DNA from 4 places in the Blautia caccae genome. Region 4 is predicted to be linked to each of the others. Evidence: predicted binding sites of a transcription regulator. Region 4 holds the regulator's gene; each other region holds the start of a gene.
What was found. Region 4 encodes NrdR, which represses ribonucleotide reductase genes. Its sites were predicted from a motif close to CACAANATNTTGTG; they were not measured.
Positions count from the first base shown of each region.

Region 1: the regulator NrdR is predicted to act here: its motif matches at 2,902-2,915, upstream of WMO65_RS16790 (ribonucleoside triphosphate reductase).
Region 2: the regulator NrdR is predicted to act here: its motif matches at 2,784-2,797, upstream of WMO65_RS13570 (adenosylcobalamin-dependent ribonucleoside-diphosphate reductase).
Region 3: the regulator NrdR is predicted to act here: its motif matches at 4,020-4,033, upstream of nrdD (anaerobic ribonucleoside-triphosphate reductase).

Region 1 covers NZ_JBBMFP010000016.1:3,113-10,999, forward strand. The annotation lists gene WMO65_RS16775 (ABC transporter ATP-binding protein) at 1-686, shown strand, start outside; gene WMO65_RS16780 (ABC-2 transporter permease) at 664-1,290, shown strand; gene hflX (GTPase HflX) at 1,562-2,803, shown strand; gene WMO65_RS16790 (ribonucleoside triphosphate reductase) at 3,048-5,420, shown strand; gene WMO65_RS16795 (argininosuccinate synthase) at 5,667-6,896, opposite strand; gene argC (N-acetyl-gamma-glutamyl-phosphate reductase) at 7,353-7,887, shown strand, end outside.
Region 2 covers NZ_JBBMFP010000011.1:37,923-45,809, forward strand. The annotation lists gene WMO65_RS13555 (ABC transporter substrate-binding protein) at 1-958, shown strand, start outside; gene WMO65_RS13560 (alpha/beta hydrolase) at 980-1,771, shown strand; gene WMO65_RS13565 (AraC family transcriptional regulator) at 1,780-2,670, shown strand; gene WMO65_RS13570 (adenosylcobalamin-dependent ribonucleoside-diphosphate reductase) at 2,842-5,112, shown strand; gene WMO65_RS13575 (ArsR/SmtB family transcription factor) at 5,268-5,651, shown strand; gene WMO65_RS13580 (EFR1 family ferrodoxin) at 5,638-6,402, shown strand; gene WMO65_RS13585 (HAD family hydrolase) at 6,441-7,109, shown strand; gene WMO65_RS13590 (CdaR family transcriptional regulator) at 7,130-7,887, opposite strand, start outside.
Region 3 covers NZ_JBBMFP010000022.1:28,200-36,086, forward strand. The annotation lists gene feoB (ferrous iron transport protein B) at 1-161, opposite strand, end outside; gene WMO65_RS20135 (FeoA family protein) at 158-385, opposite strand; gene WMO65_RS20140 (cation:proton antiporter) at 407-1,699, opposite strand; gene nrdD (anaerobic ribonucleoside-triphosphate reductase) at 1,865-4,000, opposite strand; gene WMO65_RS20150 (MATE family efflux transporter) at 4,183-5,541, opposite strand; gene dapF (diaminopimelate epimerase) at 5,538-6,371, opposite strand; gene WMO65_RS20160 (ferredoxin-like domain-containing protein) at 6,580-7,533, opposite strand; gene WMO65_RS20165 (FAD-dependent oxidoreductase) at 7,613-7,887, opposite strand, start outside.
Region 4 covers NZ_JBBMFP010000023.1:59,778-67,664, reverse strand. The annotation lists gene WMO65_RS20700 (ABC transporter permease) at 1-383, opposite strand, end outside; gene WMO65_RS20695 (ABC transporter permease) at 399-1,343, opposite strand; gene WMO65_RS20690 (ABC transporter substrate-binding protein) at 1,395-2,966, opposite strand; gene nrdR (transcriptional regulator NrdR) at 3,103-3,552, opposite strand; gene WMO65_RS20680 (radical SAM protein) at 3,747-4,478, shown strand; gene WMO65_RS20675 (queuosine precursor transporter) at 4,468-5,250, shown strand; gene WMO65_RS20670 (M42 family metallopeptidase) at 5,195-6,226, shown strand; gene WMO65_RS20665 (GNAT family N-acetyltransferase) at 6,269-7,228, opposite strand; gene WMO65_RS20660 (L-2-amino-thiazoline-4-carboxylic acid hydrolase) at 7,313-7,822, opposite strand.

The DNA.
Region 1 (7,887 bases), on a different contig from region 4:
AGATTAAGAACCGGATTGGTGTGGTTACGGATAACGGAGGCTTTTACGGAATGTTTACCTTGAAGGAGACGGCATCTCTTTTCGCTTCCCTGTATAAGAACTGGGACGATTCCGTGTATAAGGACTGGATACGTAAATTCTCCCTGAACGAGAAACAGAAGATACAGGAATTGTCAAGAGGAATGAAAGTGAAGTTTTCCCTGGCGCTTGCCATGTCACACCATGCGGAGTTTTTGATCATGGATGAACCCTCCAGCGGCCTTGACCTGCTCACCAGGGCACAGATCCTGGAAAGTCTCAGGGAGTATATGGAGCGGGAGGGCAGAGGTGTATTTTTTTCTACTCATATTGCGACTGATATTGAAAAGGTGGCAGATATTGTTATTCTCATTGACAAGGGCAGGATTGTATTCCAGAAGGAGAAGGATGCCCTGATGGAGGAATACAGGATCGCAAAGGGTGACAGCAGGGATTTGACCGGGGAGGCAGAAGAACTGTGCATCAGTCTTAGGAAAACCCAATACGGATTTACCGCTGTCACCAGCAGGACAGAGGACATGAAGCGTCTGATTCCGGATGTGGTGTTTGAGAGGCCGGATATGGAGGAGATACTGATGGCATGTATGGGAAAGGGGAGTGAAGAGTATGGTAAGAGCACTGTTTATGAAAGATGTCAGACTCGTTAAAAAGAATTTTTTGATCATGCTTGTGATGATTATCGGTATGCCGGTTTTCCTGAACTGGAGACTTGATGCTCAGATAGATGTGGGGGCTGTGCCGCTTCTGATGATAGTCAACATTTTGGGATTGATATTGTTTGGAAATATTTGTACGGAAGAGGAAAAATATCCCGGAGGTGAAGTTATACTCTTGTGTGCGCCCTGTTCAAAGAAAATACTGGTGGCTGTGAGGTATTTGATCATGACCCTGTTTTTTCTGCTCTGCACAGCGGGATATGAGGCAGTCTGTCTTATCATGAATCGAAACGTTTTGCATGTATGGCAGATCATGCAGGCATTGTCTGTTTACATTCTGTTAATGGGAATTTTCATTCCCGTCGTATATAAAGTAGGAGTGGTAAAAGTTCAGTACTTACTTTCAGGAACCGTTGTGGTAGTGGGATTTTTCAGCTCTATGTTTACAAATTCCGCATTTTACAACTCTATGACAGATTTTCTGTATCGGAACCAGAACATGGCAGTGGCAGGATTTGGAGTATTTTGTATTGTATTTTTGCTGGCATCCTATATTATCTCTTCAAAAATATATGAGAGAAAAGAATGTGTATAGATGTCTTTATGGAAATTCAGGCGGATTTGCCGGCATGTGTGAAGCTGCATTCACGCTGCTGACAAATCCGCCTGGCTCTGTATTGGGGGAACATTTCAATTCTTATCATATTACCGAAAAGAAAACCATCACGGTACTGCAAGATGTTTTTGTGAAAAATGTACCCTTGTCAGCATATAGAAAAAGCGTTATGATGATAAGACAGTTTTACAGATTATCTCTGCGGACAGCAGGAAGACAAGTTGACAGAGACATATTATAGGAGATTTTTATGCAGTTATACGATTTAAACGAAGCAGAGGAGCGTGTCATCCTGGTAGGCGTTCAGGAGGGGGACGGCGACGATACGGAGGAATCCGTGGAAGAACTTGCGGAGCTTACAAAAACAGCAGGTGCACTGGTGGTGGGAACGGTGATCCAGAAAAGAGAGCGGATCCATCCCGGTACCTATGTGGGAAAGGGCAAGATGGAGGAGCTGAAAATGCTGCTCACGGCGCTGGATGCCACAGGCATTATCTGCGATGATGAGCTGTCGCCGGTGCAGATGAACAACCTGCAGCAGGAGCTGGACTGTAAGGTGATGGACAGGACTCTTCTGATACTTGATATTTTTGCGGATCACGCCTCCACCAGCGAAGGAAAGATCCAGGTGGAGCTGGCACAGCTTCGCTACCGGGCAGTGCGGCTTGTGGGGCTGCGCAATTCCCTTTCCCGTCTGGGCGGCGGTATCGGAACCAGAGGTCCCGGTGAGAAGAAGCTGGAGATGGACAGGCGTCTGATCAAGGAGCGCATTTCCCAGTTAAAGCGGGAGCTTGAGCAGGTGAAGCGCCACAGGGAGCTTTTGCGCGAGGGCCGGAAAAGGGACCGTGTCATGACAGCCGCTATTGTAGGGTATACCAATGCGGGTAAGTCTACCCTTTTGAATACACTGACAGATGCCGGGGTCCTTTCTGAGGACAAACTGTTTGCCACACTGGACCCGACAACCAGAATGCTGGAGCTTTCCGGGGGAACCAGAGTCTATCTGACGGATACCGTTGGCTTTATTCGGAAGCTGCCCCATCACTTGATCGAGGCATTTAAAAGTACCCTGGAGGAAGCAAAATACGCGGATATCATTCTGCATGTGGTGGATGCTTCCAATCCTCAGATGGAAGACCAGATGCGTGTGGTATATGATACCCTCCGGGAACTGGAAGTGACCAATAAAAAGGTGGTGACACTTTTCAACAAGCAGGATAAACTTTCCGGAGAACAGATCCTCAGTGATTTTAATGCTGACCATGTGCTGCGCATTTCTGCCAAAACAGGGGAGGGCCTGGAGCGGCTCAAAGAAGTGCTGGAAAAAATCGTGACGGAAGACCAGATCTATCTGGAGCGCGTGATTCCTTATAAAGATGCAGGGATTCTGCAGCAGATCCGCAAGTACGGACAGCTCATGGAGGAGGAGTATACAGACGGCGGAATCGCAGTAAAAGCAAGGGTTCCAAAGGATATTTTCGGACGTCTGTAAGCCGTTATACCGACCGGTCAAAGGCCGCAGAAGAGTAACGCAGGAATTAATAATTTGATTAATAAAACTACCATATATTGGAAAATTCAAAGAATGTTTACAATATATGGTAGTTTTTACGGTTGACGAAAAGTATAACCTTTGCTACAATAGACCTACAGCGTTTATACAGAGGCTATTCTCTGTGAATGCGAGGCGGGGCGGCAAGATGGTCCTGCTTCTTTACATATAAGGAGGAAAAGGAATGTTTCAGGTAGTAAAACGTGATGGGGAAATCGCAGAATTTAAGCTGGATAAGATTGCCGAAGCAGTCAAGAAGGCATTCGATGCCACGGAGAATGAATACAGCAGTGACATGCTGGATCTGCTGGCACTCCGTGTGACTTCAGATTTCCAGAAGAAAATTGTAAAGGGAAAGGTTTCTGTTGAGGATATTCAGGACAGTGTGGAGAATGTTCTGATTCAGGCAGGTTACTCTGATGTGGCGAAGTCCTATATCCTGTACAGAAAACAGAGAGAAAAAATCCGCAATATGAAGTCCACCATTCTGGACTACAAAGAGATTGTAAACAGCTATGTGAAGGTGGAGGACTGGAGAGTCAAGGAGAACTCCACAGTGACCTACTCCGTGGGGGGACTGATTCTGAGCAATTCCGGTGCCGTAACGGCCAATTACTGGCTGTCTGAGATTTACGATACGGAGATCGCTGAGGCACACAGAAACGCGGATATCCATATCCATGACCTGTCCATGCTGACAGGATACTGCGCAGGCTGGTCCTTAAAACAGCTTATCAAGGAAGGTCTTGGGGGCATTGAAGGAAAAATCACCTCCTCCCCGGCCAAGCATCTGAGTGTGCTCTGCAACCAGATGGTGAATTTCCTGGGAATTATGCAGAATGAATGGGCAGGCGCCCAGGCATTTTCCTCCTTTGACACGTACCTGGCACCTTTTGTCAAGACTGACAACTTAAGCTATCCTGAGGTGAAAAAATGTGTGGAGTCCTTTATCTACGGCGTCAATACACCGAGCCGCTGGGGTACCCAGGCACCCTTCTCCAATATCACTCTGGACTGGACCGTACCGAATGATCTGGCAGAGCTTCCGGCCATTGTAGGCGGGGAAGAGATGCCGTTTAAATACAAAGACTGTAAAAAAGAGATGGATATGGTGAATAAAGCTTTCATTGAGACCATGATCGAGGGAGATGCCAATGGACGCGGTTTCCAGTATCCCATTCCCACTTACTCCATCACCAGGGATTTTGACTGGTCAGATACAGAGAACAATAAGCTGTTGTTTGAGATGACTTCCAAATACGGCACCCCGTATTTTTCAAACTATATCAACAGTGATATGGAGCCGAGTGATGTCCGGAGTATGTGCTGCCGTCTCCGCCTTGATTTGAGAGAGCTGAGAAAGAAAACAGGCGGTTTCTTCGGTTCAGGGGAGAGTACCGGTTCCGTGGGCGTTGTGACCATCAATATGCCGAGGATCGCATATCTGGCAGAGGATGAGGAAGATTTCTTCCGCAGACTGGACCATATGATGGATATTTCAGCCCGTTCCCTGAAAATCAAGAGGGATGTGATCACAAAACTTCTGGACGAGGGACTCTACCCGTATACCAGAAGATATCTGGGAAGCTTTGAGAATCATTTTTCCACCATCGGTCTTCTGGGCATGAATGAGGCCGGCTTAAATGCCAGATGGCTGAAATGCGACATGTCTGATGAGAGAACTCAGGAATTCTCCAAACGTGTGCTGAACCACATGAGAGAGCGCCTGAAAGATTATCAGGAAGAGTACGGTGATTTATACAACCTGGAAGCAACTCCGGCAGAATCCACCTCCTACCGTCTGGCAAAGCACGACAGAAAACGCTGGCCGGATATCAAAACAGCAGGAAACGAAGGGGACACACCGTATTACACCAACAGCTCCCATCTTCCGGTGGACTACACAGCGGATATTTTCGATGCCCTGGATATTCAGGACGAACTGCAGACTCTGTATACCTCCGGTACCGTATTCCATGCGTTCCTGGGAGAAAAGCTGCCTGACTGGAAAGCTGCTGCTGCTCTTGTAAGAAAAATAGCGCAGAATTACCGTCTGCCATACTATACACTGTCACCTACATATTCTGTCTGCAAAGACCACGGTTATCTCTCTGGCGAACATTTTATCTGTCCGAAATGCGGTAAGAAGGCTGAGGTTTACAGCCGTATTACAGGCTATTACCGTCCGGTGCAGAACTGGAATGACGGAAAGAGCCAGGAGTACAAGAACCGTACCGTTTATGATATTGCCCACTCGGACTTTAAGGGCAGCACTAAAACGGTGGCCATGACAGCAGAGGATGTGAGGATAGAGGAGACCAGGAACGGACAGGTAACGGCAAAGTATCTCTTTACCACAGAGACCTGCCCCAACTGCAAGATCGCCAAGCAAATGCTGGAAGGCGAGGACTACGAGCTGGTGGACGCGGAGAAGAACCCGGAGCTGGCACGGAAATTCGGTGTGATGCAGGCACCGACCCTCATTGTCATCAATGGTGAGGAGACAAAGAAATATGTCAATGCGTCCAATATTCAGAGATACGTGGACGAAGATTAATAACAGAGACCCGGTCTGAACGCCGGGTCTTTTTGGTATAAAAAGATGAATTTTTGCTTATCTTGTCGGAGCCTTTGCGTTGACAAGATAATCTATAAATTTCTTGGCAGCGTCAGGCGGGGGTTCCCGTCTGGCAGACTGCATCTATAGATTACCCACCTGACCGGATTTTGCCATACAAAAAGACAGCCGGGATATCTCCCGGCTGCCTTCCGCATAAAAATATAAGTAAAAGAAAATACAGGCTTATTTATTCTGGCTTTTTGCAGCCTCTGCCATTTTCATGGCGCGAACCTTCAGCGGCAGACCGAACAGAGTGATGAATCCATCTGCATCGTGGTGGTCATACAGGTCTCCGGTTGTGAAGGATGCCAGTGACTCGCTGTACAGGCTGTACGGAGAAGTGGTACCGGCTTTGATGATATTGCCTTTGTACAGTTTGAATTTCACTTCACCTGTCACATACTGCTGTGTGCTTTCCACAAATGCCTGGATCGCTTCGCGCAGCGGTGTGAACCATTTTCCTTCATATACAATCTGGGCAAACTGGCTGCCCAGTTTTTTCTTTGTCTCCATGGTATCGCGGTCCAGGATCAGTTCTTCCAACTGGTCATGAGCCTCCATCAGGATGGTTCCGCCCGGTGTCTCATATACGCCGCGGGATTTCATGCCTACAACACGGTTTTCCACGATATCAATGATACCGATACCATGCTTTCCGCCCATGGCATTCAGCTCTGTAATGATTTCGGAAACCTTCATGGATTTTCCGTTCAGGCTTGTGGGAATACCTTTTTCAAAGGTCATGGTCACATATTCCCCTTCATCCGGAGCCTTCTCCGGTGTTACGCCGAGAACCAGCAGGTCATCATAGTTGGGCTCTTGTGCCGGGTCTTCCAGTTCCAGTCCCTCATGGCTGATGTGCCATAAGTTACGGTCACGGCTGTAGCTGTGACTTGCGTCAAAAGGAAGGTTGATGCCGTGTGCTTTACAGAACTCTATCTCATCCTCACGTGACTGCATGGTCCATACATCGGTCATACGCCATGGAGCAATGATCTTCAGATCAGGAGCCAGAGCTTTGATCCCAAGCTCAAAACGAATCTGATCATTTCCTTTTCCGGTAGCACCGTGGCAGACAGCAGTGGCGCCTTCTTTCCTTGCGATCTCAACCAGTTTTTTGGCGATTCCGGGACGGGCCATGGAGGTACCAAGCAGGTATTTGTGCTCATAGACAGCGCCTGCCTGAACGCAGGGAACAATGTAATCGTCACAGAACTCGTCGATGATGTTTTCAATATATAATTTGGATGCGCCTGATAATTTGGCACGTTCGTCCAATCCGTCCAGCTCATTTCCCTGTCCGCAGTCTACACAGCAGCAGATAACTTCATAATCAAAATTTTCTTTCAGCCACGGAATCAGTGCTGTTGTGTCCAGTCCGCCTGAATATGCTAAGATAACCTTTTCTTTCATGATAAAATCCTCCTGTATTTTCCTTTTTCTATGTACCGGAGCATATCCGAATCTGCATTCCCGCAGCCCGTGTGCCCCGTTCTAAAATTTTGTATTTGCTTTCGACATGATTTACTATACAACAACTTTAATATTTATGCAATAGTAAAATGAAAAAAATGTAAAAAAATTTTATGTATCATTTTACCTGATATCAAAGTTTCCTTAATTAATATATGGAATAACAAATGTGTGTGTCAGAAAAAAACTGGAAAATTTCTCAAAAAAAGGCTTGCATATTATACAGAAAAGATGTATGATTATGCAATCGAGGGAAACTTTTATGCATCATGCTGCAGACAGGATAAAGCTTTACTATGCAAAACAACTGGAGTATGATAAAGGTATACACAAGCGGCCAAAGCGCTGCGGAAATGAAAGAAGATAAAGATTACTTAAGAAAGGTTGTTGAAGAACATGATAAAAGCAGGAATCATCGGGGCGACCGGCTACGCCGGCGGCGAACTTGTCAGATTACTTTTAAATCATAAAGAAGTGGAAATCAAATGGTACGGTTCCAGAAGCTACATAGATAAAAAATACTACGAGGTCTACCAGAATATGTTCAAGCTGGTGGATGACAAATGTATGGATGACAATATGGAGGCCCTGGCCGACGAAGTGGATGTGATTTTCACAGCAACACCCCAGGGCTTATGCGCGTCTCTGGTGAATGAAGAGATCCTCTCCAAAGTAAAGATTGTGGATCTGAGCGCAGACTTCCGTTTAAAGGATGTGAAAGTATACGAGGAGTGGTACAAAATCCAGCATAAATCCCCGTCCTTTATAGAAGAAGCCGTCTACGGCCTCTGTGAACTCAACCGGGAGGACGTGAAAAAGGCCCGCCTGGTGGCAAACCCGGGCTGTTATACCACTTGCAGCATTTTAACCTGTTATCCTCTGGTAAAAGAAGGTCTGATCCGGCCGGAGACACTGATCATTGACGCAAAGT
Region 2 (7,887 bases), on a different contig from region 4:
CGGACTGCTTCTGGACTTGACAGATGAGATAGAGAGCAGCGATAAGATTGACCTTGCCAATTACCCGGAGGATATTGTAGAATTATATAACAATGACAACAAGCAGTATGCAGTGCCAAAGGATGTGGATACCATTGCCCTGTGGTACAATAAGAAAATGTTTGACGAGGCAGGGGTTGCGTATCCCACAGCGGAGTGGACCTGGGATGATGTGTTTGAGGCAGCCAAAAAGCTCACAAAAGAGGATGGCAGCCAGTACGGACTCGCCATGCGCAATGACAACAACCAGGCAGGCTATTACAATATGATCTATGACAATAACGGTTACATTATCTCAGAGGACAAGAAAAAGTCAGGCTGGGATGACCGGAAGACAGTCGAGGCCATGGAGATGCTGGAGAGCTGGATCCGGGCAGGGGTTATGCCTTCACTGGAAACCATGTCTGAAAACGGTGAGGATGTGCTGTTCCAGTCCGGGAAGATTGCCATGACCTTCCAGGGCTCCTGGATGCTTGCTTATTTTAAGGAAAATGAATATACTGCAGAGAACTGTGACTGTGTGGAACTGCCCAGGAATGCGGAGACGGGAAAGCGTGTCTCTATCTACAACGGATTGGGATGGGCCGCAGCCGCAAACGGGGAGCACACAGAGGAGGCATGGAAGCTGATCGAGTACCTGGGATCAAAGGAAGCACAGCTGAAACAGGCAGAACTGGGTGTCACCATGTCGGCCTATAAGGGAACTTCAGACGCATGGGCCAACTCCGCTGACTTTAATCTCAAGGCTTATCTGAATATGATGGATGACATGGTGATCCGCCCCTACTCCAAGACCACGGTTGCCTGGGAGAATAAGGCAAATGAGATATTAAAAGAGGTTTACGCCGGCAATAAGACCATGGCAGATGCCTGCGCGGAGATCGCAGAGTTTATGAACCAGTCCCTTGCGGAAGAATAAGAATGGAAAGAGGTAGGATGCATGGCTTTGCTTCAGGTTGATTTTTTTTCAGAGGTGCTGGGAATGTGCACACAGATGTCTGTGATCCTTCCCCAGAGGACCAGAAGACAGATTGGTATGACAGGGGCAGTGCGGGAGGGAAAGTATCCCGCAGTGTTTCTGCTGCACGGTATGACGGATGACCACACCACATGGTGCAGGAGAACTTCCATAGAGCGCTATGTCAGTGAGCTGGGGATTGCGGTGGTCATGCCGGAGGTACATTTGGGATGGTATACGGACACGAAGTACGGCATGCGTTACCAGACTTACATAAGCCGGGAGCTTCCGGGTATCTGCCGGGAATTTTTCCCCAATATCTCTGAGAGAAGAGAGGATATTCTGGCAGCCGGTGTGTCCATGGGCGGCTATGGCGCATGGAAGTCTGCTCTTGACGGCAGTGAAAATTTCGGTGCGGCGGCAGCGCTGTCGGGGGCTTTGGATATTGCGGCAGCCCGGCAAAGGCACAGGGAGGAGGAACCGGATTCACAGATGCTCTGGGACGGAATCTTCGGAAGCGGGGCGCCTGTGAGAGGCTCAGACAATGATCTGTGGGAACTGGCCCGCAGAAGAAAGGTTTCCAAGAAGGATATGCCCAGGCTTTATGCCTGGTGCGGAAGGCAGGACTTTCTCTATGAGGACAATATACGTACCTGGGAGCACATGAAGCGTCTGGGCATCGAAGTGACTGCGAAGGAATCCGAAGGGAACCATAGCTGGGACTGCTGGGACGTGCAGATCCGGGATGTGCTCAGATGGTGGCTGGACAGATAGGAGGAAAAATGGAACATAACCCGGGGATGAATTTGAGATTCAAAGCTTTTTTGGACAATGAAAGCCAGGATTCCGTAGAACTGGCGCTGAACTACTGCGGCATTGAGGAGTGCAGGCCGGGTTATTTCCACAGTCCGCCGAAACGTTCCATTTACCTGATCCATATTATTCTGAGGGGGAAGGGCACTCTGGAGATTGAGGGCCAGACCTTTCATCTGGGGGAAAACGACGCGTTTTTGATCCCGCCCTACAGGAAGGGCAGCTATCAGGCAGACCGGGAGGAGCCATGGGTCTATATGTGGATTGGCTTTTCCGGTCTGAAAGCCTATGAATGTCTCACAAAGGCAGGGTTCGGGCAGCAGCGGCTGGTCAGACAGGTCACTTGCACGGAACGTCTCCATGAGATCATCAGAAGGATGCTGGAGATACCCCAGCTTACCCTGGTGAATGAACTGCGGAGAAACAGCATGATGCAGTGGTTCCTGTCAGAGCTTATTGAGGAGTATCAGACGCTTTATAAAACCCAGGATACATACCCCTATTCCGCAGCAGCCTATGTCAGCTACGCCAAGGAGTTTCTGGTGGAGAATTATAACCGGAAGGTAAGGGTAGATGAACTGGCTGACCGGATCGGCATCAACAGAAGCTATCTGGCAAAGAGCTTTAAGAAATTGATGGGCTGTTCTCCCCAGCAGTTTTTAGTGAATCTGCGAATGGAGAAGGCAGTGGGAATGCTGAAAAATACAGATTTACCTGTGAATCAGATCGCGGCCCAGGTGGGATATGAAAATCCCCTGACATTTTCCAAGATATTCAAACAGCGGTACGGCATCAGCCCGAAAAATTACAGGGAATCTGCCGCCTCCTTTCCGACTGCGCAGAATGACTGTGTAGAATAGAATTTTACGATCCAGTCTTTCGGCTTCTCAGCAGCAAAAGCATGCACACAGACTGCAAAAATCCCCGGTCTGACGTGTGGCTGCTTCGGAAATGTCATTCAAACCTTGATTTGCCCTATATATTGTGGTAATATTAAAATCGTTGACTAAATCTGGATAAGGAGCGATAACATGACAATAGAAGAGTGGCTGGGAGAGGAGAACCAGCTTGGTATGGATATCTGGGCAAAGAAATACTGCTGCGAAAATGAGGATTTCGAGGCCTGGCTTACAAGGATCAGCGGGGGAAATGAGGAGATTGGAGAGTATATCCGGCAGAAGAAATTCCTGTTCGGCGGCAGGATCCTTTCCAACAGAGGACTTCAGAAGCAGAACAGAAAGGTGACGTATTCCAACTGTTATGTCATTACACCACCGGAAGATGAGATCGAAAGTATTTTTGACTGTGCGAGAAAACTGGCGCGGACCTACAGCTACGGCGGAGGGTGCGGCATTGATATATCAAAATTAAGTCCCAGAGGGGCCAAGATCAACAATGCGGCCAAGGAGACAAGCGGTTCCGTATCTTTTATGGAACTGTACTCCCTTGTCACTTCCCTGATCGGACAGAACGGAAGGCGGGGCGCGCTTATGATCTCCATAGACTGCTCCCACCCGGATGTGCAGGAGTTTATTGATCTGAAGACAGACCTGGATAAGGTGACAAAGGCCAATATTTCCATCCGCATCCATGAGGATTTTATGGAAGCTGTCAAGGAGAATAAGGACTATCTTCTGCACTACACACGGGAAGTTACCGGGGAAGTGATCGAGAAGACTGTCAATGCCAGGGAACTGTTCAGAAGGATCGCGGAGACAAACTGGGATTTTGCAGAGCCGGGCGCCCTGTTCTGGGACCGTATCACAGGGTGGAACCTGCTGAGTAATACAGAGGATTTTGCCTACGCGGGCGTAAATCCATGCGCAGAGGAGCCGCTTCCCGCAGGGGGAAGCTGTCTGCTGGGAAGTGTGAACCTGGCGGAGTTTGTGCAGAATGCGTTTACAGATACGGCGTTCTTTGATTTCGACAGCTTTAAGAAGTGTGTGCAGGCATCCGTGAACGCATTGAATGAAGTCCTGGAAGAGGGGCTGCCCCTGCATCCGTTGGACGAGCAGAGGGAGAGCGTGGAAAAATGGCGCCAGATCGGTCTTGGCATCATGGGGCTTGCAGATGCCCTGATCAAACTGGGAATCACCTATGGGGAGACCGAGGCGGTGGAGATGTGCGATAAGATCGGTTTTGCCATGGCAGACGCCGCTATTGCGGCTTCCGCCAGACTTGCCAGGGACAAAGGTGCATTTCCGGCCTGCTGCGTGGAGGAAATCATGGAGACCCCGTATTTTATGGCAAATACCACGGAGAAGACGAGAGATCTTGTGGGCAAATACGGCCTTCGCAATTCACAGCTTCTGACCATTGCGCCTACGGGAACCCTGTCCACCATGCTGGGTATTTCCGGCGGCATTGAGCCTGTCTATGCCAATTACTATGAGCGGAAGACAGAATCCCTGCACGGGACGGATGTGTATTACAAGGTGTACACAAAAATCGTGGAAAACTATATGAAGCAGTTTGAGATAAAGGATGACAAGTCCCTGCCGGAGTATTTTGTCACAGCCATGACACTGGACTACCGACAGAGGATTGACATGCAGTCTGTGTGGCAGAAGCATATTGACGCGTCCATCAGCTCCACTGTGAATGTGCCGAACAGCTTTACCGTGGAGGAGACAGAGAGCCTGTATCTGTACGCCTATGAGAGCGGGCTGAAGGGAATCACTATCTTCCGCGACGGCTGCAGACGGACAGGGATACTGAACACCAAGGAGACGAAAAAGGTGGCAGCAGGAGAGGGACTGAAGAGAGGCGATATCATTCTGGTCACAGACGATGTGGTGGGCAAGAAGCGGAAGCTGATCACCGGCTGCGGCAGTCTTCACTGTATCGCGCTTTTTGATCCCCATACAGGTGCGCTTTTGGAAACTTACCTGAGCAAAGGCTCCACGGGAGGCTGCAACAACTTCATGGTCGGACTTTCCAGAATGATCTCCATCAGTGCCAGAGGCGGGATTGACATCGAGACCATTGTGGACCAGCTCAATTCCAGCGGCTCCTGTCCGTCCTACACGGCGCGCCGGGTGACGAGGAAAGATACCAGCAAAGGGGCATGCTGTCCTATGGCCGTGGGCAATGCCCTGATGGATATGTATAATGAGATGCAGGCAGAGCTTGCCCAGAAGGAGAAAGACCTGGGCGGACGTTCCCACAAGAAGGCTCCAAAAGCCAAAGCAGTGACCGCACCGGAGACGGACAAGATATACTGCCCGGAGTGCGGGGAGGCTCTTGTCTTTGAAGAGGGGTGCAACATCTGTAAGAGCTGCGGATGGAGCAAATGCCATTAATGAATCACAGAACAGAGGAATAAGGGACCGCCGTACAGTTTGGGAACAGGCTATACGGCGGTCTGTTTAATGAACCCGATTTTCTTTACCAATGTTGAAGTACAGCCGGATATGTCCTATAATAGTCGATAAATATTGACCATTGGAGGATTCGTATGGAAGAAATCACGCTGGAGGAGCGCAGAAAACGGTTTGCGGAAAAATTTGTCCTCTGCCAGCCTGCGCTCTCTGCGGTTGGGGATGAGACGAGGCAGCATATGATCCGGACTCTGATCGAGCACTGCGGGGAGGGAGGACTGCGTGTGGGACAGATTCAGAAGAACACCAACATTTCCCGCACTGCAGTGTCCCACCATCTGAAAATATTGATGGAGGCCGGGATCATTGCGGTGAACAGACGGGGAACCATGAATTTTTATTATCTGGATCCGAAAAGCAGCAGCCTGAAGCTGGTGGCAGAACTGTGGAGGGATGCAGAGGAAATGATGGATGTATGCCCGGAAAAGGTAAAGGAGAGGACAGAGAATGAAAATATATAATATTTATTTCAGCCCCACAGGCGGGACGAAAAAGGTGGCAGATATGCTGGGCAGTGCCTGGAGGGAAGAAAAACAGGAGATTGACCTGTCGGTTTTTGGGAAAGATTATACAGGGTATGTCTTTGAAAAGGAAGATATCTGCATTGTAGGAGTTCCCTCTTTTGGGGGAAGGGTGCCGGAGGCAGCTCTTAACGCGCTTGGGCAGATGAAGGGATGCGGGGCGCGGGCGGTCCTTGCGGCAGTGTACGGAAATAGGGATTTTGATGACACGCTGCTGGAGCTTAAAGAGGCGCTTACGGATGCTGGGTTTCGCTGTGCGGCGGCATCTGCGGCTGTGGCGGAGCATTCGGTTATGAGGCAGTTCGGTGCAGGAAGGCCGGATGAGAAGGACAGGGCAGAACTGCAGGCATTTTCAAAGAAAATAAAGGAAAAGCTGGATGGACAGGCTGAAGGGAAGAGCGTAAGCGTGCCGGGAAATAAACCATACAGAAGCTACAGCGGCATTCCCCTGAAGCCAAAAGCCGGCAAATCCTGCACGAAATGCGGAATTTGTGCCGCAAAATGTCCGGCAGGCGCAATTCCGAAGAGCAATCCGTCGGAGGTGGACAAGGAGAAATGTATTTCCTGTATGCGCTGTATTTCCGTCTGTCCCCGGAAGGCGAGGGACGTAAACCGGATCATGCGGAAGGCAGCCTCCGTAAAAATGAAAAAGACCTGCAGCGGCAGAAAGGAAAATAAAATATACCTCTGACTGCAGGTGTGAATTTATGAAAGGCAGGAAACAGATAGATGATAAAGGCAGTATTTTTGGATTACACGGGCACTATCATTGAGGAGGGCGGTCCGGACGGCATGGAGATGCTGAAGCGGTGCTACAGAAATAGTGATATGGAGAGTATGGAGGCAATGCTGGCCTACTGGTGGAAGCTGATCAAGAATTTTGAAGCCGTCAGTTATAAAGACAGCTATATCACAGAGGATGAGATCGTGGACCGGGCACTGGAGGAGTGTGCCCGGAAAATACATCTCAAAGAGAATTTTGAGGAGCTGCACAGGCTTTGCCAGCGGTTTTGGATGTATGCGCCGGCATTTCCCGATTCGGCAGAGTTCTTTGAAAAATGCAGGGTACCCATCTATGTTATCAGCAACAATGGCCTTTCCTATGTGGAGGAAGGCATGCGGGACAAGGACCTGCACCCGGCCGGTATCATCTGCGGGGATATGGTGAGGGCATATAAGCCCCACCGGGAAATCTTCCAAAAAGCTCTGGAGGTGAGCGGCCTTGGCCCGGAGGAGGTCATCCATATCGGGGATTCTGTCACCTCAGACGTTGCGGGAGCGGCAGCGGCGGGGATCACGGCTTTGCTGCTTGACAGAAAGGGTGATAAGACCTGTGAGGGGGTCACTGTGATCCACTCACTTACGGTAGCCATTCCTTTGTTAGAAAATCAAGCGTGAGAAAGTCAAATGTGAGAAGATCAGGACAGCTTCAGGGCCAGATACAGGACCGTGGCATCGCGGAATCTTCTGGGGTTCAGGCCGCATTTTTTGTAAATGCGGTCTAATTTATATTGGAGCGTGTTCTTATGAAGAAACAGTCTGCTGCTGGTGTGCCCCAGAGACATATCCTCCTCAAAATAGGCTGACAGCAGGGAAATATCCTCTGCGTCCAGCGCGTCCAGGGTCTTTCTGAGGTATTCCGCCCGGCAGCCCTCGTCCACGGAGGCCAGGACAAGTTCCAGAGTAAGGTCGTCAAAGACCGCATAATGCCGGATATCGGAGGATGCAATGCTTTTCATCGCGGCAGTTCCCGTATGGCCGGACTCTGAGAGCTGGAAAATGGGACAGCTTTTGCCAACGGCTATTTTCAGCAGCCCTTTCTGGGAGACGGCAAATTCCTCCAGGATGGGGGAGATCACAGGAAACCTGCGGCTGTCCGCCACAGCCAGGTATTCACTGGGAAAGTTGAAGGTGTAAAGCGTGATGTCGGTGCGGGTAAAGAGCCGTTGTATTTTCTGCTCCGCCTCCGCGGTATTCATAGGAGACCTGCCGGAGTGGATATGGATCTGCAGCAGTCGGTACCTGCCGTTTCGGCTGATCTTAAAATGTTCCAGGGTATCCAGCAGATAAGCCTGGGACAGGTTCTCCCGGTTGATCAGAGAGTGGATGACATAGTGCATCTTCTCCGCCTGGGTGCGGCTGAAGGTGTTAAGCTCCCTCTCCCGGATCAGAAGAA
Region 3 (7,887 bases), on a different contig from region 4:
CTCATCTTCTGCCCCTTATAGGATGTCTCCCCTTCCTTTTTCTCCACCGTAACACCCGGCCAGTTGGCTACCTTCAGGTTGGCGCCTGTATATGCATTGAACAAAGTGGTCTTGCCGCAGTTAGGATTTCCTGCAAAGCCTACACGAATCTCCTCTTTCATCCTTTCAGCTCCTCCACTTCTATCCCTTCCGCGATCTCATTGCCAAGCGCCCATCTGCTCCCTCTCACCTTGATAATAGTGGAACCGTTACGCTTTCGGTTCAGAACCACTACCTTTGTACCCTCCAGGATTCCCAGCGCCTCCAGGCGCCGCTGGATTTTTTCCTGTTCCTGAACGCTGGTTATGCGGTAATTCTGCAATATATCCGCCTGATTCAGCTTCATCTGTCGTACTTCCTTCCGTCTCTATTTTGCCTGCTGCTTTCCGCCCACATAACGGGATGCATCACTTTTTCCGGCCGCCTCAGCCTCTTCCATAAGCCTTGCATATTCATTTTGCTCATATTCCACCTTGCCGCTCTTCTCACTGAAGCTCAGCTTAAGTAAAATAGGTGAAATGATGGTTGTGATGACCACCACCACAACAACTGGCCCCAGAAGAGAGGAGGACATCAGACCCACTGCGTTGCCCTTTGCTGCCACGATCAGCGCCACCTCACCCCTGGACACCATGCCCATACCGATGCGGATACAGTCCTTGTTCTTATACTGACAGACTTTGGCTCCTATTCCGCATCCCACGATCTTCGTGAGCACTGCCACGATGACCAGAACCACTGCAAAGACAAGGATCATGGGACTCATATCAGGAAGCTCCACCTGAATACCGATGCTGGCAAAGAATACCGGAGACAGCAGAATATAGGATAAAATCCCAAACCGCCTTGCAATATAATTGGTATGCGTTGTCTTGGTAATGATCAGACCTGCGAAAAATGCACCTGTAATGTCCGCAACTCCGAAGAACTTCTCTGCACAATAGGAAAAGAGCAGACAGATCACAAATGAGATAATGACAAACCGCTGCAGATCCCTCTCGTAACCCTTCACCCACTTTTTAAAAATAACGTGAAGCAGATAGCCTCCCACACCGACGAACACGAAAAATCCCACGATCTTCGCAAACACAACCACCACATTTACACTGGAATCCGCCAGGCTTGTGATGATTGTCAGCGCGATAATCCCCAGCACATCGTCAATAATGGCTGCACCCAGAATGGCATTTCCGGCCTTGGTGTTCAGCTTGCCCATCTCTTTCAGGGTCTCCACTGAGATACTCACACTGGTAGCGGTAAGGATAACACCGATAAAAATATTCTGCAGCATGATACTTGCCGAAGCATTGGATTCTATCATGCCCGGCCTGTTGAAGAACCAGGCCACTCCAAGACCTCCCGCAAGCGGTACCAGCACACCTAACAGCGCAATGACAAAGGATGCCTTGCCGCTCCTTTTCAGTTCATCAATATCTGTCTCCAGGCCTGCGCAGAACATCAGCACGATCACGCCGATCTCCGACACCTCATGGATAAACTCTGTCTGCTTCAGTATCCCGAAACAGGCCGGTCCCAGCAGCAGTCCCGCAAGCAGCGCACCCACCACCTGGGGCATCCTCACTTTTCTGGTAAGCAGTCCGAAGACCTTGGTGCTCAGCAGTATAAGCGCCAGGTCCAGTAAATAAGTATAAGAGTTCATAGTTTTTCCGTCCTTTCTCTCCCCTGTGTCTTACTCTTTTCCCATTTTCCGCACAAAACGAAATCCAATTAATCGTACCACAATTCTAAAAAAAAGGAAATGGAAAAACGTCACAAAACCTCAAAATTCCGCGCAAAAAGGCTGCCCCAAAAAGGGCAGCCATCATTACATGGATTTACGCTCCGCAATTTCCGCCATCTTGGCAGTGTTCAGTCTGGTATCGCCATGTACGCGGCTGTATGACAGATACCCGTTCATCCTGTCTATCTTCGTCAGGTTGGTGGAACCGCAGACCGGGCAGACATCCATCTCCAGCTCTTCATGTCCGCAGTCATCACAGTAGGCCAGAGAGAGATTCACACCCTCATAATATCCCAGCGCCATTGCCCTTCTCACCAAAGCACGGATCGCATCCGTGTTATACCCTATGGGATAACGCACATACTGGATCTTGCCGCCGTTGCACAGTTCCCAGAAACGGCCCTCACAGTCCTGCTTCTCAATCGGGGTCATTTCCTCCGTCACATGACAGTGGAAACTGTTGCTTACATAGGGACGGTCGGATACACCCTCCACGATACCGTACATTTTCCTGAACTGCTCCACCTGCAGACCGCAGAGACTCTCTGCCGGGGTACCGTAGATGGCATACAGATTTCCGTCCTCCTCCTTAAACTGCGTCACCTTGCTGTTGATATACTGAAGTACTTCCAGGGCAAAGGCCCCGTCCTCCCGAATGGATTTTCCGTTGTACAGCTCCTGCAGCTCGTTAAGGGCCGTGATGCCGAAGGAAGCTGTCATGGGCTTCAGAAGCGGTTTGATCTTGTCTGAGGGTTTCAGATTCCCGCCGTAAAAGCCGCCTTCACAGTAGGCCAGGGGATTGGTGGATGCCTTCATCTCTCCCAGATAGTCATAGGTTCTGATATGAAGCTGGCGTATCATTTCCAGATAGAAATCAAGCACCTCGTAAAAATCACGGTTCTCCGCTCTTGCCTTTGCCAGGATCATGGGCAGATGCAGGCTGACTGCACCCACATTGAACCTTCCCACGAATACAGGCACATCCTTGTCATCCGCAGGTGTCATGCCGCCGCGCTCATACCAGGGGCTTAAAAAGGCACGGCATCCCATGGGGCTGATCACCCTTTTATACTTTTTGTACATACTGGAAATATAGCCGTCCCCGCTCATAGACAGCCAGTCCGGATACATGGTCTTTGCCGAACACGCAATGCCGGCCTCAAACACATCCTCGCTTACGCCGCCCTCTCCGTGAATTTCCTCATCATAGAGAAAGACGATTTTCGGAAACAGTACCGGCTTTTTGTGTCCCGCTTTTCCCTGCCCCTCTTTATGCACATTGAGGAGGGAAATGCTGCACATCTTCTCAAAACGTTCTGTTCCAAGCCCCAGCGTCACAGTCACAAAAGGATAATCTCCTCTGGAGGAACCGACGGTATTGAGCTTGTACTCAATCCCCTGCCAGCCCTGGTCAAAGTCGCGGTGTACCTTGTCATACGCGTACTTTTCAGCCCTGTCCTGTGCATGCTCCCACTCCGGGTCCACATATTTCAAAAATTCTTCTTTATATTTTCTGTAGCTTTTCTCTGCATAAGGGGCCAGAATCTTATCCACCTCCGGCACCGTGAAACCGCCGTACTGCTGGGCAGCGGTGCTCAGGATAATATCCCCCATAACGTCAAATGCAGTGTCCAGTGTCTTCGGCTCGTTGTACCAGACATTGCCCATCTCAAATCCGCCCTTTAACACATTTGCCACGTCAAAGAGACAGCAGTTCATGGTATCCAGCCTTGCAGACTGGTCATGAATATAAATATAGCCGTCCTTGCATGCCTGCAGCTCATTGCGGTTCATAAAGAATTTCCGGTAAAGTTCCTTGTTCAGTTCATTGAATATCAGGCTTCTCTTGGTTGCAACCAGCGCACTGTCTGTGTTTGCATTGCTCTTGTCCCCGATATAGCGGATAGACTGGCTCTTGGTATAGACCTCGTCCATCATGTGGATAAAATCATGCTTATAATTTCTGTAATCCCGGTAACTCTTGGCAACCGCAGGGTTTACCTGCTCCAAAGCCCCCTCCACAATATTGTGCATTTCCTGGATCGTAATTTCTTTCTTCCCCAGGGACTCCGCCTTGTCTGTGGCATATCTGCACAGGAAGTCAATCTCCTTCTCCGTAAAACTGTACATGATCCTTTCCGCGGATTTATTGACTGCCCTGACTATTTTCTGAACGTCAAATTCTTCTTTTGTTCCATCTTTCTTAATTACATAAATCATTGCCTTCACCTCATTGCAGCACTACATCTTGTGTCACTTATTATTTTATTCTTTTGTTATTACCAGATTTTGTATCACAAAGTATATCATGTTTCTTTCTGAAAGGGAAGTGGGAATATTGCACAAAATCCAGATGAATTTAATCCAATATCCCCACGAAAGCCTTGAGGCTTCAATATTTTTTATCTCGTAATATTATTCAGCCATTTATAACTTTTATATCGCTTCCAGGAAAACGGCACTTTGATCACCTCATCGCTGCACAGGATTATGTAAACCCATGGCATGGGTACGTGTATCACAAAGGCCGCCACAGCTGCAGCGAAAATGGAGCACAGCCACATGATTCCCACGTCCAGGAACAGCCCGAACATAGTGTCTCCCCCGGCTCTGAACACGCCTACCACCAAAGTGGAGTTGAAGGACTGTCCCACCACATAGTAGGACATGATCACCATCATAACCTGGAGATAGGATTTCGCCAGAGGCGTCAGTTTCAGCATATTGCACACAAAGGGTGAGATCACAAGGATCAGGATACCGCCCGCTGCTCCGAACAGAAGGGAAAGCTTTGCAAACCGGCTGCCGTAATCCCTGGCAAGCGCCTCTTTCTTCTCCCCGATCGCCTTGCCTATCATGATGGCAGTGGCGTTGGAGATACCGAATGCAATGACCATGGACAACTGTCTGCACACCTGTGCCACGGAATGAGCAGCCACAGACGCGCTGCCCAGATGCCCCACAATGGACGAGATGGCAGCCATGCCTGCGCCCCAGGCAAACTCATTGAGAAGCACAGGGAAGGCATACACGAAAAAGTCTTTTTCCAGCCATTTGTATCTTTTGAACATATCCTTTATGCGGATGCGCACTACATCATTTTTCTTCCGGGCATAATATACGACAATAATGACCTCAACAGCTCTCGCGCACAGCGTGCCGATAGCCGCACCTGCAGCCCCCAGGGCGGGAGCGCCCAGAAGACCGAAAATAAAAACCGCATTGAGGATAATATTGACGGACAGGGATGTGGCATACACCACCGTCGCGATCACTACACGCTCAATACTCCTGATAATATTCAGATATACATTGGTAAACGCTGCAAGTATGTAGGAAAACGCCACGATCCGAAGATAGCTCACACCCTCCGCAATGATCGCCTCGTCTGAGGTGAAGATCCGCATCAGCAGATCCGGCATGCACAGCGCCAGCGCCGTGAATACCGCAGCGGACAGGATCGCTATGCGGAAGGACATGCCCATGACCTTCTCAATGGTCCGGGTATCCTGCTTTCCCCAATACTGGGCAGTCAGCACACAGGCCCCTGAGGTCAGTCCGAAGAAGATCAGGGACAGGATAAAATATACCTGGTTCGCCAGGGAAACGCCGGAAAGCGCTGTCTCTCCCACTCTTCCCAGCATAATCACGTCCGTGGAGGTAACCCCCACGTTGATCAGGTTCTGAAGTGCCATAGGCATGACAAGCCGCATCACATTTCCGTAGAAGCGCTTGTCCTCTGTTGTCATACGAAATCTCATAGTTCGATCGTACCGTCAAAAACCACTTCCGCAGGACCTGTCATGTAGATGGTGTCCTCTTTTCTGTCCCAGAAAATCTTCAGGTCACCGCCCAGCAGTTTTACCGTTACCTCCTCCTCTGTATATCCGTTCATCACGCAGGCTGCCGCCACAGCACAGGCTCCTGTCCCGCAGGCCAGGGTCTCCCCGCTGCCTCTTTCCCAGACCCGCATCTCCACAGTCTTCTCATCTAAAACACGGACAAATTCTGTGTTGACACCCTCCGGAAATGCCTCGTGTTTCTCAAAATAAGGACCAATCTCCTTAATATCCAGTCCTTTCACATCCTCCATGAACACCACCGCATGGGGATTTCCCATGGATACTGCCGTCACCTCATAGACCTGCTGCTTCACAGCCAACGGCTCACGGATGACCTTTTCTTTTCTGTGCTTCATGGGAATGTTCTCCGTATGGAATTCCGGCTTTCCCATATTCACTTTCACCAGAGCCACTCTGCCGTTTTTCACAGTCAGATCCAGGTACTTGATGCCGCTTTTCGTATCCACACTGATCCTTGTCTTGTCTGTGAGGCCGTAATCATACACATATTTTGCCACACAACGGATGCCGTTGCCGCACATGGCGCCCTGGCTGCCGTCCGCATTGTACATTTCCATCTCAAAATCCGCTTTTTCTGAGGGTTTGATCAGGATCAGCCCGTCAGACCCAATGCCGAAATGCCGGTCACTGACCTTCTTTGCCGCTTCCGACGGATTTTCCACTGTCTCCTGAAAACAATTCACATACACATAATCATTGCCGATTCCCTGCATCTTTGTAAATTTCATCGCTGCTGCCTCCTTTGCTCTGTATCCTGTGTCTTCATTTTCTTTTCCCCGGGCAGCGCATTCCCGCACCTGCCCGCAGAGAAAAAAGAGGGTGTCTGTAAAAGATACCCTCTTCGTTTCTTTGCTATTAATCATAGCAATCCATAATTCTTTTGTCAATGCAGAAAGACATTTTTCATAGCTGTCATTATGCAGCCGGTAAGGCATCTTAGCAGGTAGCTCCGCCCACCTCGTGCAGTTTGGCAGACAGGATTTCCTCTTTCCTCTCCAGGATCTCATCGGAGAGAAGCTGTGCCTCCACATTCTCAAATCCAAGACGCTCAATCGTATCAGAGAAACGTTCTCCTGTCTTTCCCTGTTCCCTGTACAGAAGAAGGGTTTTCTCAATTACACTCATAAGCTCTTCCTTGGTTGTAAAGATCTTGCTCATAGGCTTTCCGATGGCGATCTTCTTTCCCCATCTTCCGCCCAGATAGATCTTATATCCGTAGGTGCCGTCCTCAATGGCGTCAAAATGACAGGTGCCGATACAACGTCCGCAGTTGATACATTTTTCCCGGTCAAGCTCCATGACCCCGTCCACAAGTTTCACAGCATCAATGGGACAGATTTTCACAACGCTGCACTTCTTACATCCGCTGCACATATCCTGATCAAAGTTTGGAATGAGCTGACCGACAATACCCAGATCATTCAGGTTCGGTTTCACACAGTTGTTTGGACATCCGCCCACTGCGATTTTAAATTTGTGAGGCAGTTTTACATCATGCCAGTTTACATAAAACTCATCATGAATCTCTTCGGAAAGTCCAAAGGAATCCAGAAGGCCATACTGACAGGTGGTTCCTTTACATGATACTACAGGGCGCACTTTAGAACCGGTACCGCCTGTGTCCAGCCCGCATTTCTGGATATAGGCACGAAATTCATCAATTTTCTCATATGGGACTCCCTGAACTTCCACGGTAAGACGTGTGGTGTATGTCACCCCGCCGTTGCCGAACAGTTTTGCTGCCTCACCAATACATATCTGCTGTTCTGCTGTAATTTTTCCGTTCTTGGTTATGATCCTGGCGGAAAAATTATCCGTTCCCTTGTTGTTCAAAAAGCCCAGGGCCTTTACTCTTTTCTCATCTTCTTTGCTCACTGTTAATGTTGCCATTTCTACTTTCCTCCAACTTTTTATCTTTTCTGGTCTTGCCTGTCTTGTGCGTTCCTGCCGTTATGTTTTACATCATTCTTCAGTCTTCTGTCAGATCTTCTCCATTGAATGTGCTTCCGCCCTCCAGAACCTTGGTATTGGTGTATCCGTAATATCTCAGACGGTTCTGCAGCATATATGCCCTCTTACCTTTTGCGCATACAAGAAGCATCTTCTCATCCTTCGGATGACCTTCCACTTCACCGTCAATCTCCTCCAGATTCATAAATTCCACACCTTCCAGAGTCGGTTTCAGGGATGCGTCAATCACTTTGTAGCCCTCTGCCTTGCCTTCTGCGAACTCAACCGGCGTAA
Region 4 (7,887 bases):
ATGAATACCAGGGCCAGCAAAATACTTGGAAAAGAGACAACCGCATCATTAAAACGCATAAGGATCTCATCCAGCCATCCGCCAAAATATCCGGTAAACGCCCCCACCAAAAGGCCGATTCCGCCCCCGATCATAACGGTCGCCGCGCCCACAAAAAAGGTGGTGCCTGTTCCTTTCATGACACGGCTTAAAATATCACGCCCAAACTGATCGCATCCAAATAAGTGCGCCAGGGAAGGTGCCGCGAATTTAGCGCCGCCGCTCATGGCGTCAGGATCATAAGGCGTGTACAAAAGGCCAATCAGCAGAAATAACAGCATGAATCCTGCCAGAGAGGCACCGATGATCAGATTGCCCGACTTGTTTTTTCTGTCTTTTCTCATCTTCTCTCCTCCTGTCTAAGCATCCATGCGTATCCGCGGGTCTATTTTTCCGTATAAAATGTCAACCGTAAAATTGATGAGCACCACCATTGCTGCAATCAGCACAATGATTCCCTGGACGACAGGATAATCCCTGTTGGAAATGGAGGTGATCAGCAGGCTGCCCATGCCGGGAATGGTAAACACCTGCTCCAGAATAATGCTGTTTGCCATAATATCCGCAATGGTCATAGCCCAGAACGTGAGCACCGGAATCAGTGCATTTTTCAGCACATGCCTGCCGAGGACACGCCCTGTCCTGTTTCCGCGGCTGTAAGCAGTGCGCACATAATCCATGTGAAGCTGGGTGATCACGGAACTGCGCAGCATTTTCACCGCCATTGCACTTTTTGGAAGAGCGATGGCTATGCTGGGCGCTATGAGGTAGGCTAAAAATCCGCCAAAATTTTCGGATGGGGAGACATAGGCTCCAGGTGTGAACCATTTAAGCACCAGTCCGAATACATATGTGATCAAAATACCCAGAAAAAAACCGGGAACCGACATGACCACCTGATTACATGTCATGAGAAAACGGTCAAGCATCCCGCCCTCATGGCTGGCAGTAAAAATGCCGAGAGGTATGGAAAACAGCAGGATGATAAAAAATCCCATGAGTACCATGGTAAGATTGACAGGTATTTTATCCGCGATCATCTCCTGCACCGGCATGGAATAACTGTAGGACTCACCCATGTCTCCTGTTACAAAATCTTTCAGCCACAGGCCGTAGCGGACCAGAACCGGTTTATCCAGGCCCATCTCATGCTGCAGTGCCTCTACCTGTTCCTTTGTGGCCTCTGTTCCCAGTTTTGATTTTGCCGCATCACCGGGGATCACGGAAAAAGCCATAAAGGACAGAAAAGAGACAATTAACAATGTTATAATGAGAGTTCCTGTTTTTTTCACAATATATTTCATTCTGTCTTTCTCCTTTTCCGTGTATGTTTCCCCGGTACATCCGGCCGGGCTTTATTTTACTTTGTAGATTTTTGCCAGATCCAGAACGTACAGCGGATAGAATTCAAAACCACTGTATGACTTTCTGAGAGCAACCTCTGAAGCCATATCCTGAATGTAGACATTTGCCGCGTCATCTGCAAGAATGGTTTCCATCTTCTTGTAGAGTTCTGTCTGTTCTTTATCGTCTGTGCTTTTCTTTACCTGCTGATAGAGTTTATCATACTCTTCATTATGAAAGTTAATGAAATTTTTAGAAGAATCAGAGGTAAAACGCTCCAGCAGAGCACGGCCGCTTAAATAAGCTGCGTCCACACCGACTACTGTAGACTGGAATTTCCTGTCGCCGTAAACATCGCTGAGCCAGCTGTCCCATTCCACAAGCTGGATCTTGGCATTGACACCAATCTGTTTTAACTGCTCCACCAGTATCTGGGCAGTGTCCACATGCTGCTGATAGTTGGATGGCACTGTGATCGTCATGTCAAATCCGTCCGGGTATCCGGCTTCCGCAAGCAGGGCTTTGGCTTTACCTGCATCCTGCGGATATTTGTCTGCCAGCTCCGGCATGTAGTATTTGTCAAATGCAGGGAACATACTGCTGCCGATTATGGTTCCTTTTCCGTCCGCGATCATATCAAGCACATCCTGGCGGTTCACTGCATAGCAGAGTGCCTGACGTACTTTTACGTTGTCAAAGGGTGCCTCTCCATTGTTCAGGTATAATGCCTGCACCAGATTCATGCCGCCTTCATAGATGGTAAAATCCTCACCTTTAAGCTGGGCAGACTGGTTGGAATCAATGCGTGCTACCATATCCAGAGAGCCGCCCTTTAATCCGGTCACAATAGCATTGCTGTCACTTACCACCTTGAAGGTGACCTCATCCAGATATGCCTGGTTTTCCGTATCCCAGTAGTCTGCGAATTTTTTGATCTTAATATTCTCCTGGGGAGACCGGGATGCATACATAAAGGGACCTGTGCCCACAGGGTTGGTCGCCAGATCCTGGGCATCTTTGGGAATGACAGCCACAATGAGGTAGGCCAGAAATTCTGTGTCAGCTTCTTTTAAATGGATGACAATGGTTTTGTCATCGGGGGTTTCGACGTTTTCCACATTAGAAAACGCCGCTATCAACGGTTCTGTTCCTTCCGTGATACCGGCGCATCGCTCGATCGAATATTTCACATCGTCTACGGTAACGTCCGCTCCATTGTGGAATTTTACGCCCTCACGAAGTGTAAAGGTGTAAGTCTTGCCGTCCTCTGAAATGGTGTGCGACTGGGCTACTGCATCGATGTAATTGCCTTTTTCATCAGGCTTTACTAAGCCTTCATAAATGTTGAATAGGACTTCTTTTGTTCCTGCCGCTACCGATTTGTGTGGGTCAAGACTATCCTCAATATCCTGAGGAATTCCTACTACAATGGAACCTCCCATGGTTGGTTCCGCTTTTGTTTCTGTGGAACTTTCGTTGTTTTTGGACTCTTTACCGCTTTCCTTTTTGTCTTGGCAGCCGCCGAGTACAATAGTCAGGGTAAGTGCAAAGAGAAGTGTTGGTATTAATCTTGCTCTTTTCATGGTTTCTCCTTTAAACATTTGAAGTTCCCTCATTATTTAATTGTCATGGTTATTGTAGCGGAATGGTGGGGGGATTGCAAGTATTATTTTGGAGACATGGCCAAGGCTGGATCTGCCCGCCGCTCCACGAAACCTATCAATTCAGGATTTTTTTCAATTCGTCCATGAAGGTGTTTACGTCTTTGAACTCACGATAGACAGAGGCGAAGCGGACGTAGGTTACGGCGTCAAGGTCTTTTAGTTTGTCCATGACGATTTCGCCGATTTCGGTGCTGGGGATTTCGCGGTCTTCTTTGTTGAAGATCTCGGTTTCGATCTCATCTATGATTTTTTCAATCTGCTCTACGGAGATGGGGCGTTTGTAGCAGGCACGCATGATGCCGTCCTGGATCTTGGTGCGGTCGTATTGTTCGCGGCTCTGGTCTTTTTTGATAACAACCAGTGGGATCGTCTCTATTTTCTCGTAAGTGGTAAAGCGCTTGCCGCACTCGTCACACTGTCTTCTCCTTCGGATGGAATTATTATCTGGAACCGGTCTGGAATCTATGACGCGGGTGTTGTCTTGATTGCAAAATGGACATTTCATGTAAAGGTCCTCCTTGAACTTATGTTATGTAAAGTTACCTATGGGTAAGTATAGTACATATGGACGTCTTACGTCAATGATTTTCACTTGTATTTTTGTATGTTTTCTGCTAGAATGGCAACAGTTCAGATAAGCTGAACTGCCAAAGACAGTTCGTAACCATCCTGTCTATAAATAAAACTAAGGAGGAAAAAATGAGTATTCAAGAACCAAGTAACCGTTACAGTGTGATACGGGAAAAAAATCCCAGGGAGATTTTACTCCTTCGGGGAAACGGGTGCAAATGGCGCCGCTGCTCCTTCTGTGACTATCATCTGGATTTTTCCAGGGATGAGGAGGCCAATTTCCTTTTAAACGAAAGGGAGCTTGCAAAAGTCACAGGATGTTTTAAGAAACTGGAAGTGATCAATTCGGGAAGTTTTTGTGACCTGGATAAAAAGACTCTGGAACGGATACGCAGTGTCTGCGAGGAAAAAGAAATCCATGAACTGCATTTTGAGTGTCACTGGATGCACAAGGATGAGATTCCAAAGGCACGGGACTTTTTTGCTGAGAAGGGTATCCGCCTGAAGATTAAAATGGGAGTGGAAACCTTTGATTTTGATTTTCGCGAAAAAGTGCTCAAAAAGGGCATTACTGCCGAATCACCACAGGAGATTGCAAAGTATGCGGATGAGGTGTGTCTTTTGTTCGGGCTGACAGGTCAGACGCTCAATTCCATGAAAAAAGATATTGAGACCGGCCTGTCTTTGTTTGAGAGGGTCTGTATCAATATTATGGTAGAAAATTCCACGAAAATGAAACCGGACCGGGATGTGATCCGGCTTTTTGCCGAAAATCTCTATCCTGTTTATATAGGAAATGACCGGGTGGATATCTTAATGGAAAATACGGAATTCGGGGTAGGTGACAAGTATGAGCAATGAGATTTTATTGATTTTATCCCTGGTACTGATTTATAGTTTTGTACTGCTGGCGTATTACTTTTTTGATATTTCCGGTCTGTATGGATGGACTGTTTTTTGTACCATCACAGCCAATATTGAGGTCTTGCTCATGGTGCGTGCTTTCGGCATGGAGCAGACGCTTGGAAACGTGCTCTTTGCCTCGTCTTTTCTTGTAACGGACATCATCAGTGAGATTGGCGGCAAGAAGCAGGCCCAGAAGGCGGTCAATCTGGGAATCTGTACTTCCTGCTGTTTTATATTGATCTCCCAGATGTGGCTTTTATACACCCCCTCTGCCAGTGACTGGGCAAGTCCTGCGTTCCATACCATATTTTCCAATACGCCGCGCCTGCTGTTTGCAAGTCTGCTGGTCTATGCGGTCTCTCAGAAATTTGATGTCTGGGCTTACCATAAATGGTGGGCATTTACAACAAAACGTTTTGGAAACGCAGAGGGATTTTTATGGCTCCGCAACAATGGTTCCACATTGGTGTCACAGCTTTTAAATACTGTTCTGTATACTTTTGGCGCGTTTTGGGGCATGTATCAGTTTCCGGTGCTTCTGCGCATCTGTGTATCCAGTTATGTAATTTTTGTATTTACCAGTCTGCTTGATACACCGTTTGTATATATGGCCCGGCGGATAAAACATAAAAAGGATGGAAATGTGACAAAAAAAGAAAAGGGATATCATTATGGACAAATATCTGGATTATATTCTGGAGCAAATGAAAAATCTGCTGGCAATTGACAGTCCCTCCGGATACACCCAAAAGGCTGCCAATTACCTGATGGCAGAGTATGAACGTCTGGGATACCATCCGCAGAAAACCGTCAAGGGCGGTGTGCTGGTGGATCTGGAAAGCGGCGACGTAAAACACGGTGTTCTCCTGGAGGCACATGTGGACACGCTTGGGGCCATGGTCTCTGAGATCAAGGAAAACGGACGGCTGAAGATTACACCCATCGGCGGGATGAATGCTAATAACGCGGAAGCGGAAAACTGCCGGATCGTCACACGCTTTGACGGCATCTATGAGGGCACCTGTCAGCTTGTCAATGCTTCCATTCATGTAAACGGGGAATATGACAAGACCGGAAGATCATTCGATACTGTGGAAATTGTACTGGACGAACCGGTCACCGATAAAGAGTCCGTGGCTGCGCTTGGTATTTCTACAGGGGATTATGTATGTTTTGAACCCAGGACTGTGATAACAAAATCAGGATATATCAAGAGCCGTTTTCTGGATGACAAACTCAGCGCTGCCATTTTGCTGGGTTACGCAAAATATGTAAAAGATGAAAATGTCTCCCTGAAAAACAGGGTCTATCAGCACATGACCGTCTTTGAGGAAGTTGGCCACGGCGGGGCCGCTTCTGTCCCGGATGGGGTAAAGGATGTGATCTCCGTAGATATGGGATGTGTCGGCAACAGCCTTAGCTGTACGGAACGGCAGGTATCCATCTGTGCCAAGGACAGCAGGGGGCCTTATCACTATGACCTGGTTACATCTTTAGTGAAGACCGCCCGGGATATGGGACTTGCTTATGCGGTGGATGTGTATCCCCATTACGGGTCAGATGCGGATGTGGCGCTGACCGCGGGATATGACGTGCGGCATGGACTGATCGGCGCAGGCGTGTACGCTTCCCATGGATATGAGAGAAGCCACGTGGAGGGAATGAAAAATACCTTTTTACTGCTGAAAGGATATCTTGGATAACCCCGGATCTGCGCTTTTCAGTCCGATTACTACATAAAGAGCTTAGATACGCTCTGATACCTGCAGAATATGTTCATCAATACGACGGACAAGACCGTGGGTATACGCTGAAAAATATTTCTGCCAGAAGGCATATGCGGTCGGGTTCAGACTCTCATAGTCTACACCCAGATACGCATAGCCTTCTTTTTTTAATAAATCAACCGCATAATTAAGAAGGTTCTGAAATACGCCTTTGCCCCGGTGTTCCGAAAGGCAGTACGCTGCTGTTATGTGCAGATACTCCGGAATTTCGGTAATACAGGTTTCACCGGACTGGGAAATTTTCAGGTATGCGCATGGCTGACCTTTATACCTGGATATAAAACATCGTTCTTCTTCTGCTGTAAATGTGCTGCAGAAGTCTTCCTGTGCCGCTGCGGCACGGTTCATGAAAAACGGGCTGCTGTAATAGTGACGCATCAGCATAAGTTCCAGCGGATACGCCAGAGAAATTGTTTCCGGGGTAAGCTCCTCGATTTCATAGTTTTCATTTCGGATACAGGTTATCGGCTCCATGGTTCGGACAGCATCGATACACCGCATGCCAAAACCATAGCGAAAAAACTGCTGCTGCGCCGTTTCATCGTGAGCATATAAGCAGATGCCGTGGCTGACCGCACCGGCTCTGACCCATTTCCGTGCGGCAAACCGGTACATGGCAGCGTATATGTCTGCTCTGTTCTGCCTCACTGCTGCATGAGTGCCCATAGGAGAGAATATCCCTTTGGCATCTGTCGATCCAAACGCATGGTCAAACGGTTCTGTACAGCACAGAAAGCCTGTCATCGTATTGCCTTCGTATGCTGCTGCTCCCAGGCCGTTGTCAGCAAAATATGTTAAGTCGGTTAGTTCCTTGGCACCCGGAAGATCCGGTACCCTGTTCTGCTCCTCTTGGTAGCATGACAGGGCAAGTTTCTTTGCGTTTGCAATATGTTCACGTGTAAAATTGACAATATTCATGTATTCTCCTTATGTTTGATACGGTGCGGCATGACTGCGGTTCACCTTGCTGCCCCAAGGCAGGACTGTGAACCGTCATAGGTATTACTTTTTATGATAATATAAACGGCATACATCATCACCTTTGGCTATGGATCTCAGAAGTTTCAGACGGCCGCCGTAAGCCTCTCCAATGCCGTGGTCGCCGCACATGGCTATGTCGCAGAGTTTCGATATTTCTTCGTCTGTACAGCCGGCTTTCTGCCAGGCTTTTACTAACGGACAGTAATGAAAATCAATGGCCAGCTCTTTGTCTGTGCTTTTTCTGATCTTCATTTCAAATACCCACTGGGCAGGTTTTGTAAATAACTGTTTTCTGAGACCTTTCAGACTATTGGTCCCTCCTTGTTTTACTAACTCCGCCCCCTGCCCCAGGCCACAGCGGCGGATTGCCGCGCTTCCGAAATCTTCCCAGTCAAGCCCTCTTTTTCCGGCTTCATCACAAAGAAGATACAGCCACGCCGCACGCTGTTCAAGCTGTCCTCTGACAGCCTGGATGAGTTTATTCTTGATCTTTGGTTCGTTTTTTATTTTAGATATACAATTTTTTTCCATATTTTTCCCCCCCTGCCTGTTTATTACAAACATAGTTGTCAGTTACCTTAGTCTTACTGTATAAT